3 regions of the Streptomyces sp. NPDC053750 genome follow, and region 1 is predicted to be linked to each of the others. Evidence: riboswitches for the same ligand, from Rfam matches in the RefSeq annotation. Region 1 holds a riboswitch; each other region holds the start of a gene.
The links. A riboswitch is a leader RNA that binds a small molecule or an ion and turns the genes downstream of it on or off. The one in region 1 is predicted to bind cyclic di-AMP.
Positions count from the first base shown of each region.

Region 2: linked by a shared signal. The riboswitch ahead of ACIGO6_RS17890 (transglycosylase family protein) and the one ahead of ACIGO6_RS15695 (M23 family metallopeptidase) in region 1 are both predicted to bind cyclic di-AMP.
Region 3: linked by a shared signal. The riboswitch ahead of ACIGO6_RS21615 (transglycosylase SLT domain-containing protein) and the one ahead of ACIGO6_RS15695 (M23 family metallopeptidase) in region 1 are both predicted to bind cyclic di-AMP.

Region 1 is NZ_JBITXB010000004.1:643,872-647,113, forward strand. Features, by position in the region: tRNA gene ACIGO6_RS15685 (tRNA-Met) at 63-136, shown strand; gene ACIGO6_RS15690 (PP2C family protein-serine/threonine phosphatase) at 290-1,525, shown strand; cyclic di-AMP (ydaO/yuaA leader) riboswitch at 1,750-1,906, shown strand; gene ACIGO6_RS15695 (M23 family metallopeptidase) at 1,918-2,955, shown strand; gene ACIGO6_RS15700 (aldo/keto reductase) at 3,127-3,242, shown strand, end outside.
Region 2 is NZ_JBITXB010000005.1:448,191-451,432, reverse strand. Features, by position in the region: gene eno (phosphopyruvate hydratase) at 1-659, opposite strand, end outside; gene ACIGO6_RS17890 (transglycosylase family protein) at 938-1,654, opposite strand; cyclic di-AMP (ydaO/yuaA leader) riboswitch at 1,659-1,825, opposite strand; gene ACIGO6_RS17885 (transglycosylase family protein) at 2,009-3,064, opposite strand; gene ACIGO6_RS17880 (cytochrome P450) at 3,206-3,242, opposite strand, start outside.
Region 3 is NZ_JBITXB010000007.1:211,797-215,038, reverse strand. Features, by position in the region: gene ACIGO6_RS21620 (polyprenyl synthetase family protein) at 45-1,055, opposite strand; cyclic di-AMP (ydaO/yuaA leader) riboswitch at 1,828-1,983, shown strand; gene ACIGO6_RS21615 (transglycosylase SLT domain-containing protein) at 1,988-2,485, shown strand; gene ACIGO6_RS21610 (HAD family hydrolase) at 2,520-3,242, opposite strand, start outside.

The DNA of each region.
Region 1 (3,242 bases):
GGGGTAGGGAGATACGGATGTGCATTCCGGCCCCGAGATGGCGTACAGTGGAGACACAACGACGCGGGGTGGAGCAGCTCGGTAGCTCGCTGGGCTCATAACCCAGAGGTCGCAGGTTCAAATCCTGTCCCCGCTACTCAAGACCGAAGGCCGGAATCCATGAGGATTCCGGCCTTCGGTGCGTTCACCCGGTCGGCCCTCCACGGCTCGCCCCCCGCCCCCGCTCCGGGAAGCCTGGAGCAACGGGACGGCAGGCGGCGTGGACGTGCGGGGTGGCGGGAGACGAGTGGTGCGGCCAGGTGAGGTGGACGAAGAGGAGCCGTACGCCAGGGCCGGCGGCCGGCTCCCCGGCGATCCCGTGCCCGACCCGGGCCTCGGCGAAATCGCGGCGCCCCTCCCGTCCGCCAGACCCGAGCAGCGGTGGCGGACCAGGTACGGGCGGACCTTCGTGCGTCTGCTCCCCGTGCTGCTGATCGTCGTCGCCGTCCTGTACGACGTCCTCACCCCGAGATACTTCACCGCCGCCCCCCTCTACACGGCCGCGCCCCTGGTCGCCGCCCCCCTCTACTCGCGGCGCGGCACGATCCTCACCGGTGTCGTCGTGGTCGCCGCCGTGGTCGGGCTCCAGCTCGGCAAGGGTGTCATCCACTACGTCGACTCCTTCACCGAGCTGCTCACCATCGCGACGGTCGCGGCGCTCGCCGTCCTCGTCAACGCCTTCGTACGCCGCACCGGCGAGCGCCTCGTCTCCGTCCGTGAGATCGCCGAGGCCGCCCAGCGCGCCGTGCTGCCCGAGCCCGCCGAGCGGATCGGCGGCTTCGAGATCGCCGCCTGCTACGAGGCCGCGCAGGCCGACGCCTTCATCGGCGGCGACCTGTACGCGGTGCAGGACAGCGCCCGCGGCGTCCGGCTCATCGTCGGGGACGTGCGCGGCAAGGGCATGGGCGCGGTGGCCGCCGTCGCGGTCGTGATCGGTGCCTTCCGGGAGGCCGCCGAGCAGGAGGCGACGCTGGAGGCGGTGGCGCAGCGGCTGGAGCGGGCCCTGGCGCGCGAGGGCACCCGGCGCGAGGGACTGGACGCCTTCGAGGGGTTCACCACCGCCGTCCTCGCCGAACTCCCGCACGGCGACGGGGTGGTCCGCATCGTCAACCGGGGCCATCCGCCGCCCCTGCTGCTGTACGCCGACGGCACCCTGCTCCCGCTGCCCGCCCGTGAGTCGGCGCTGCCGCTCGGCATGGGCGAGCTGGGGGTGTGGCCCGACCGGGCGGAGGAGGCCGCCTTCCCCGGTGGGGCCACGCTGCTGCTGTACACCGACGGCCTGTCCGAAGCCCGTGACGCCCGGGGCGCGTTCTACGAGCCGCAGGAGCGGCTGGCCGGCCGCGTCTTCCGGCATCCGGGCCGGCTGCTCGACACCCTGGCCGAGGATGTGCGCCGCCACTCCGGGGGTGGCATGGCGGACGACATGGCCCTGCTCGCCGTACGCCGCCCGTGCGCCACGCCCGACGGCACTGATCACTTTTCGTGACGGCGCGAGCGCCCTCCGCATAACAACTGACACACCATCAGGAAGTGATGAGGCGGGAGTTGACGCTGAAGGGCGGTCAAGTCGCCCGGTTTTCACCGCCCATGAGGCCTACGTCCCCACGGGATTCGTTAATGATCAACCGGAACGGCTTGGAATCCGAGCCCCCCGTCTATTAACGTTCGATAACGCAGCGCGGTCGTCCCAGCCGTCACAGAAGGCGGCTCCGTGCGCACGCGCCGAATCCCGCAAGGGAACCGGGGAACCACCACCTTGGGGTGAATCGCTCGTACGACGCCGTGGAGACACGGCGGATATACGCGCGTAGGAGACCTTCCTGCTCCGAACCCGTCAGCTAACCCGGTAGGCGGAAGGAAGGAAAGGAGTACGCCCACGTGGCGTCCAACCGGCCTGCCCCCGAGGCCCCGTTCGTGCCCACCGGGCACGGCACCGACACCTTCGGCTACGACGCCCCCCGCGCCGAAGAGGGCCCCTGGGAGGAGTGGAACCCCACCGCGGAATCCATCCGCCCCGTACGCGGCCGGCACCGCGTCGCCAAGCAGCGCGGCGGACTCGCCCGCAGCTCCACCGTCCTCGGCGTCGGTGTCATCGCGGCCGTCGGCGCGGGCGGCATGGCCAGCGCGCAGACCGGCAAGCCGCCGGTGTCGATCTCCATGCCGGACCTGCCGAACGTCGGCTCGCTCATCTCGGACGACGAGGAGCCGGAGCCGGAGGGTTCCGCCACCCCGCTCAGCGGCATCGGCACGGTCGCCGCCGCCGACACCACCGAGGGCACCGCCACCGACGCCGGTGAGACGCTGCGGGCCCGGATCATGGCGCAGGCCGAGCAGCAGCAGGCCCAGGTCGAGAGCAAGGCCGCCGCCGAGGCCGCGGCCGCCGCCGAGAAGCAGGCCGCGGAAGCCGCCGCCAAGGCGGAGAAGGAAGCCAAGGCCAAGGCCGCCGCCGCCAAGAAGAAGGCGGAGGAGGAGGCCAAGAAGAAGGCCGAGGCCGAGCGACTCGCGCAGCTGGCCAAGCAGTACACGCTGCCGACCTCCTCGTACACGATCTCCTCCACCTACGGCCAGGCCGGCGCCTACTGGTCCTCCGGCCACCACACCGGCCTCGACTTCGCGGCCCCCACGGGCACGCTGCTCAAGGCGGTGCACAGCGGCACGATCACGTCGGCCGGCTACGAGGGGTCGTACGGCTACAAGACGGTGCTCACCCTCGACGACGGCACCGAGATCTGGTACGCCCACCAGTCCTCCATCAGCGTCAGCGTCGGCCAGAAGGTCAACACCGGAGACGTCATCGGCCGCGTCGGCGCCACCGGCAACGTCACGGGCGCGCACCTCCACATGGAGGTCCACACCGGCGACGGCGGCGGTATCGACCCGATGGCCTGGCTGCAGAGCAAGGGGCTCACCCCCTGAGCGGCGCCCTTTCCGGCCTCCTCAGGTTCTGACCGGCCCCGCCACCTCTGATCCCCGGCGGTCCTGACGGCGACCCCCCGACGTCAGGGCTGCCGGTTCGCGGGAGCCGGTTTGCGGGATCTTTGCGCGGGTTCGGAATGCGTCCCTCCGGTACGTTCGTTGACGCAGGACATGACTTCTCTGCGCAAGCTCGGCTCCAGTGACCTCGAGGTCTTCCCCCTCGCCCTCGGCGGCAACGTCTTCGGCTGGACCGCCGACCAGGACACCTCCTTCGCCGTCCTCGACGC
Region 2 (3,242 bases), on a different contig from region 1:
TCGAGGGCCTCGCGGTTAGAGCCGAGGTTCGGGGCGAAGCCGCCCTCGTCGCCGAGGCCGGTGGCCAGGCCCTTGCTCTTCAGGACCTTCTTGAGGGTGTGGTAGACCTCGGTGCCCCAGCGCAGCGCCTCGGAGAAGGACTCGGCGCCGATCGGCGCGATCATGAACTCCTGGATGTCCACGTTGGAGTCGGCGTGCGAGCCGCCGTTCAGGATGTTCATCATCGGCACCGGCAGCAGGTGCGCGTTCGGACCGCCCAGGTAGCGGAAGAGCGGCAGGTCGGACGCCTCGGATGCGGCGTGGGCGACGGCGAGCGAGACGCCGAGGATGGCGTTGGCGCCGAGCGAGCCCTTGTTGTCGGTGGCGTCCAGGTCGAACATCGCCTGGTCGATCAGGCGCTGCTCGGTGGCGTCGTAGCCGACCAGCTCCGGGCCGATCTGCTCGATGACGGCGAGGACGGCCTTCTCGACGCCCTTGCCCAGGTAACGGCCCGGGTCGCCGTCACGGAGTTCGATGGCCTCGAAGGCGCCGGTGGAGGCACCGGACGGCACGGCGGCACGACCCGTGCTGCCGTCGTCGAGGCCGACCTCGACCTCGACCGTGGGGTTGCCTCGGGAGTCCAGGATTTCCCGGGCTACGACGACGTCGATGGACGGCACGAGCATCTCCTTCTTCAATGTGACGCTTCGGTGTGACGCGGGTCCGCAGGACCACAGGGGCTCTGCGGGACGAGCCTAACCGGCTCCGGGCGATCGGCCAGCCGGTCGCCCACCCCATGGACAGAACCGAGAGTAAATTGTTTCCGAACGGAACAAAGACGTTCCCGGAAACCGGGACGGAAACAGGGGCGGCAACAGGGGCGGTAGCAGGGCATAGAAATCCCGCCCCGGTGCGTACGGGGGAACACGCACCGGGGCGGGAGCAAGGGGGCCGCTGCCTACTTCAGGTGCAGCTGCTGACCCGGGTAGATCAGGTCGGCGTCGTCGACGATGTCGTCGTTCAGCTTGAACAGCTTCGCCCAGCCGCCGGCGACGTCGTGCTCCGCCGCGATCGAGCTGAGGGTGTCACCCTCGACGACCTTGTACTCGCCGTCGCCCTTCTCGACCTTCTCGCCGGTCGGGGTGGTGACGGTCTTCTTCTCGGCCTGCTTCTCGGCGGCCGGACGCTCGGAGGAGCGGGAGGCCTTCTGCTCGGTGGAGCGCTCGGCGGTGGAGCCGCTGTCCTGGCTCTGCGCGCTCTCGGAGCTGCCGGAACCCTGCGAGGAGCCGCCACCGGTGTACGCGGCGTTCGACAGGCCGGTGCCGCAGACCGGCCAGGCACCCTTGCCCTGGCCCGCGAGCACCTTCTCGGCGATCTGGATCTGCTGCGCCTTGGTCGCCCGGTCGGCGGTCGCGGCGTACTGCGTACCGCCGAAGGCGGCCCAGGTGGAGCTGGCGAACTGCAGACCGCCGTAGTAGCCGTTGCCGGTGTTGATGGCCCAGTTGCCGCCGGACTCGCACTGGGCGACGGCGTCCCACTCGGCCTCGGTGGCGGCGGAGGCGTTGCCGGCCGCCATCAGCGGAGCGGCGACGGCGGCACCGGTGACACCGGCGACGGCGATGACTCGGGTGGCCTTGGACGGACGACGGTGCTTGCCCTTGCCGGAAAACAGCATGGATCGATCCCCTCACCGACGCCTGCGAGGTGAGCTGTCGGGTTCGGGCCGGTTGAGTTGCCCGGCCGGGTTCCTCACGGAACTCGGCTCCACCCCTAGCCGCTCCGGCTCAACTGCCCGGTGCGGCACTTACCTTGGGTCCCCCGCTCCTGCCTGCGGCGCTTGACGCGACGACTGTTCCCGGGCTGCCGCTGGCAGGATTCGGCGTTGCGGCAACCGGGGCCCGCGATGACGAGCGGTCATGACCGTAGACACGCGCTCCGCGGATTTTCAAAGACGATCACGGCTTCTGAGACCTATATCTCACTAGATCCAAAACGGACATAGGACCTCTAACCGTGACGCGAACTCCCCCTACTTTTCGCCCGATTCGCCCGTGACCGTGAGCGTCTGACCGGGCAGGATGTGGTCCGGGTCGACCCCGACGACCTCCTTGTTGCCGGCGTAGAGCGAACGCCACCCGCCGTCGAGCTCGAGCGAGTCGGCGATGCCCCACAGGCTGTCGCCGGAACGGACGGTGTACGCGCCGCCCACGACCTCTCGCGCCTCACCCTCGTCACGCGAGGCGTGCCGGCCCGACGACTCGGCCGTACGGCCGTCCACTGCGCCCTCGTCGGCGCTGTCGCCGCGATGACGGCCCGAACCCGACTCCTCCTCGGTGCCGGTGAGGTTCGAAGAACCGTCACCTCGCTCCACCTTGTCCGTTTCATCACCCTTGGTGGTGGCTTCGGCCGAGCTGACGGACTGCTGCGGGTCGGCGCTCCCCGAGGGGTCGGATTCGGTGGACGCGCCTGACTTGGCCGATTCGTCCTCGGTGCTCGACGAAGGACCGGAAGTGGCCGAGGAGGAGGGCGAGGGCGACGTTCCGGCCGTCGGCTCCGACGTCCCGGCCGAACCGGAGGATCCGGATGAGTCGGCCGAACCGGACGAGTCGGTCGATCCGGTCGACTCAGGGGCGGTCGACGTCCCCGGCGCCTCCGACCCCCCCGTCCCCTCCGACGCACCGTCACCCGTGCCGCTGCCCGTGGACGCCGAGTCGTTGCCCAGACCCGCGAGCAGGCCGCAGGTCGGCCAGGCGGCGATGCCCTGGTCCGCGTGCAGGTTCTCGGCGACCCGTATCTGCTGCGAGCGGCTGGCCTGGTCGGCGCTCGGCGCGTACTCCAGACCGCCGTACTGCTCCCACACCTCCTGGGACAGCTGCAGGCCGCCGTAGTACCCGTTGCCACTGTTCTGGCTCCAGGAACCGCCGGTCTCGCACTCGGCGACCCGGTCCCAGTTCGCCCCGTCGGCCGCGTGGGCGCCGGTGGCGCCGAGGAGGGGGATCGCGATGGCGGAGCCGGTCACTCCGGCGGCGACGACCAGGGCGGGAGCCTGGCGGGGGCGGCGGTGACGACCGTTCCCGGAGAGCATGCGACGACCTTTCACGAGACAACGGGGACCGCGCGGCGGTGGTACTCGGGCCACGCTGATTCGTGAACGTATAGGCAGATGATCGCTTGTCACAAGTTCATGCCGCGCAGATCACGTGAAGATCACAGAGTTGAGCGCGTGTCACCTTTGTGTCGGCGGTGTGCCGTTGTCGGCCGAT
Region 3 (3,242 bases), on a different contig from region 1:
TCGCGCTCAGCCGGTCCGCACGCACCCCGGGGAGGGGCTCGCGCTCAGCCGGCCCGGTGCACCACGGCGTCGCAGAGCTCCACCAGCGCGGCCTTCGCCTCGCACTCCCTGAGCGGGGCCAGCGCCGCCCGGGCGTCCTTGGCGTACCGGACGGTGTCCTTGCGCGCCTGCTCCAGCGCGGGGTGGGCGCGCAGCAGGCGCAGCGCCTCGGCGTGCCGGGCGTCGTCGCTCAGGTCGGCGTCCAGCAGCTCGCACAGGGCGAGGTCCTCGGCGAGCCCCAGCCGGGCCGCCCGCTCGCGCAGCCGCAGCACCGGGAGGGTCGCGATGCCCTCGCGCAGGTCGGTCCCGGGCGTCTTGCCCGACTCGTGGGAGTCGGAGGCGATGTCCAGGACGTCGTCCGCGAGCTGGAAGGCGACGCCGAGGCGCTCGCCGTACTGGGTCAGGACGTCGACGACCGTCTCGTCGGCGCCGGACATCATCGCGCCGAACCGGCAGGAGACCGCCACCAGCGATCCCGTCTTGCCGCCCAGCACATCCAGGTAGTGGTCGACCGGGTCCCGGCCGTCCTGCGGTCCCGCGGTCTCCAGGATCTGACCGGTGACCAGCCGCTCGAACGCGAGGGCCTGCACGCGGACCGCCTCGGGGCCGAGGTCGGCGAGGATCTGGGAGGCGCGGGCGAAGAGGAAGTCGCCGGTGAGGACCGCGACCGAGTTGCCCCAGCGCGTGTTCGCGCTGGGCACACCGCGCCGCACGGCGGCCTCGTCCATCACGTCGTCGTGGTACAGCGTGGCGAGGTGGGTCAGCTCCACGACCACGGCCGAGGGCACGATCCCGGGGGCGTAGGGGTCGCCGAACTGGGACGCGAGCATCACCAGCAGCGGCCGGAATCGTTTCCCGCCGGCCCGGACCAGGTGCTGGGCGGCCTCCGTGATGAAGGGCACCTCACTCTTGGTTGCCTCAAGCAACCCTTCCTCGACAGCCACCAATCCGGCCTGGACATCGGCTTCCAGAGCCTGGTCCCGCACGCTCAGCCCGAACGGCCCGACGACGGTCACGAGGGATCTCCTGTCTGCTGGTGTCTACTGGCGATTACCCGGCTTGTCGATAGGTCGCTGCCACCACTCGTGTCAGCGTATCCGGTCATGTTTCGATCACCGCTAGCGCCCACCGTTACAGGCCGGTCGGTATCGGATCATGCGCGGCAAGTTTTTGATCAGCCGATATGAGCACATATTGATCGACACGGCCCGCGAGGTGCGGCACGGAACACGGTTGGCCGGAAGTCGCCGCCGAAGATCCCACCACCACTCCGGGCGACCCGCACACCCGGAACGTCACCCGCTCGGCGCACGCCCCTCTCCCCCCTCCCCTTCCACACGGACCTCCCCCTCTCCCGCTCCCGAACAGATGCCCGTTCAGCGTGCGAGAACACCGACAGGGCCCGGGCCGATCGCGGGGCGCACGGGACGACCGCCCCCGCCCGACCGCCGGCCGACACCGAAGCGCACGCCACCGACAGCCGGTTGACGACGAGTTGGGCGTAATGCCCGATTTGCCGCTCTCCTCGAGGCCCGTGAGTTGGCTCACGCCACACCCCCCGCGGGCAACCTTGCCGCACGCTGCGCCCTCCCTTTGCCTTCCCTTTGCCCCGTAGGCCAGTTGAGGCTTGGCAACCGCAAAGGATCAAGCACCCCAAACGCCTCAGATCAAGGTCAACATGCGCGTTGGGTGATTCCTGCACTTGTTTCGGACATCTGCTCTCGCATACGTTCCCGGCCTGTCGGGCGGACGCCGAGTCCTGCCACCGCCCGAACGCACAGTCATCCACCAACACACTCGCCGGCAGGAGCGGGGGACCCAGGTAAGTCGCCGCACCGGTCACCACCGGAGCGGCTCGGGGTGAAGCCGTACCCGTCAGGGCACGGCCGGGCACCTCCCCGCCCGAACCCGACAGCTCACCTCGCAGGCGTCAGGAGAGGGATTCAGCATGTCTGCCAACGGTCAGAACCGTCACGCCCGGACCGCCCGTATCGCTCGCAAGCTCGCCCTGGCCGGCACCGGCGCCGCCGTCCTCGCCCTGCCGCTCGTCGGTGCCACCGGCGCCTCCGCGGCCACCCCGGCCGCCGCCGCCACCACGACCGCCACCACGGCGGCGACGGCGTATTCGAACAACCTCGACGGCTGGATCCGCGAGTCGCTGGACATCATGGCCCAGCACGGCATCCCCGGCTCCTACGAGGGCATCCACCGCAACATCATGCGCGAGTCGTCCGGCAACCCGCTGGCCGTCAACAACTGGGACATCAACGCCGTCAACGGCACCCCGTCCAAGGGCCTGCTCCAGGTGATCGACCCGACCTTCCGGGCGTACCACGTGCCCGGCACCTCCTGGGACCCGTTCGACCCGGTCGCCAACATCACCGCCGCCTGCAACTACGCGGCCGACCGGTACGGCTCCATGGACAACGTCTTCGGCGCGTACTGAGCCGTACCGCCCGGGACGTACCAACCGGGACGGACTAAGAGGTACCGAAGATTCGCTCGAGGACGACGGCCACGCCGTCGTCCTCGTTCGTCGTGGTGACCTCGTCGGCCACCGCCTTGAGTTCGGGGTGGGCGCCGGCCATCGCGACGCCGCGGGCCGCCCAGTGGAACATGGGGATGTCGTTGGGCATGTCCCCGAAGGCGATCGTCCGGCGCCGGGACAGGCCCAGGTGCTCGGCTGCCAGCGCCAGGCCGGTCGCCTTGGTGATGCCGCACGGCTGGAGCTCCACCGTGCCCGGCCCCGACATCGTGACCGTCGCGAGGGAGCCGACCACCGTGCGCGCCGTCGCCGCCAACTCGTCGTCGGACAGGTCGGGATGGCGCAGCAGCACCTTGCTGATCGGCGCGTCCCACAGCTCGTCGCGCCGCTCGACCCGCACCGCCGGCAGCGTCGGGTGGGGCATCAGGTACCCCGGCTCGATGAGCGTGAGGCCGTCGACGCCGTCCTGGTCGACCGCGGCGTACACCTGCCCCACCTCGGCCTCGATCTTGCCGAGCGCGGTCTCGGCCAGCTCCCGGTCCAGGGTGACCGACCACAGCATCCGGTGCGCACCGGCGTCGTACACCTGCGCGCCCTGTCCGCACACCGCGAGCCCCGTGCAGCCGAGGCGGTCCAGCAGGGAGCGCACCCGGGGCGCCGGCCGCCCGGTCACCACCAGATGCCGCGCACCGGCCTCGGCCACCCGCGCCAGCGCGGC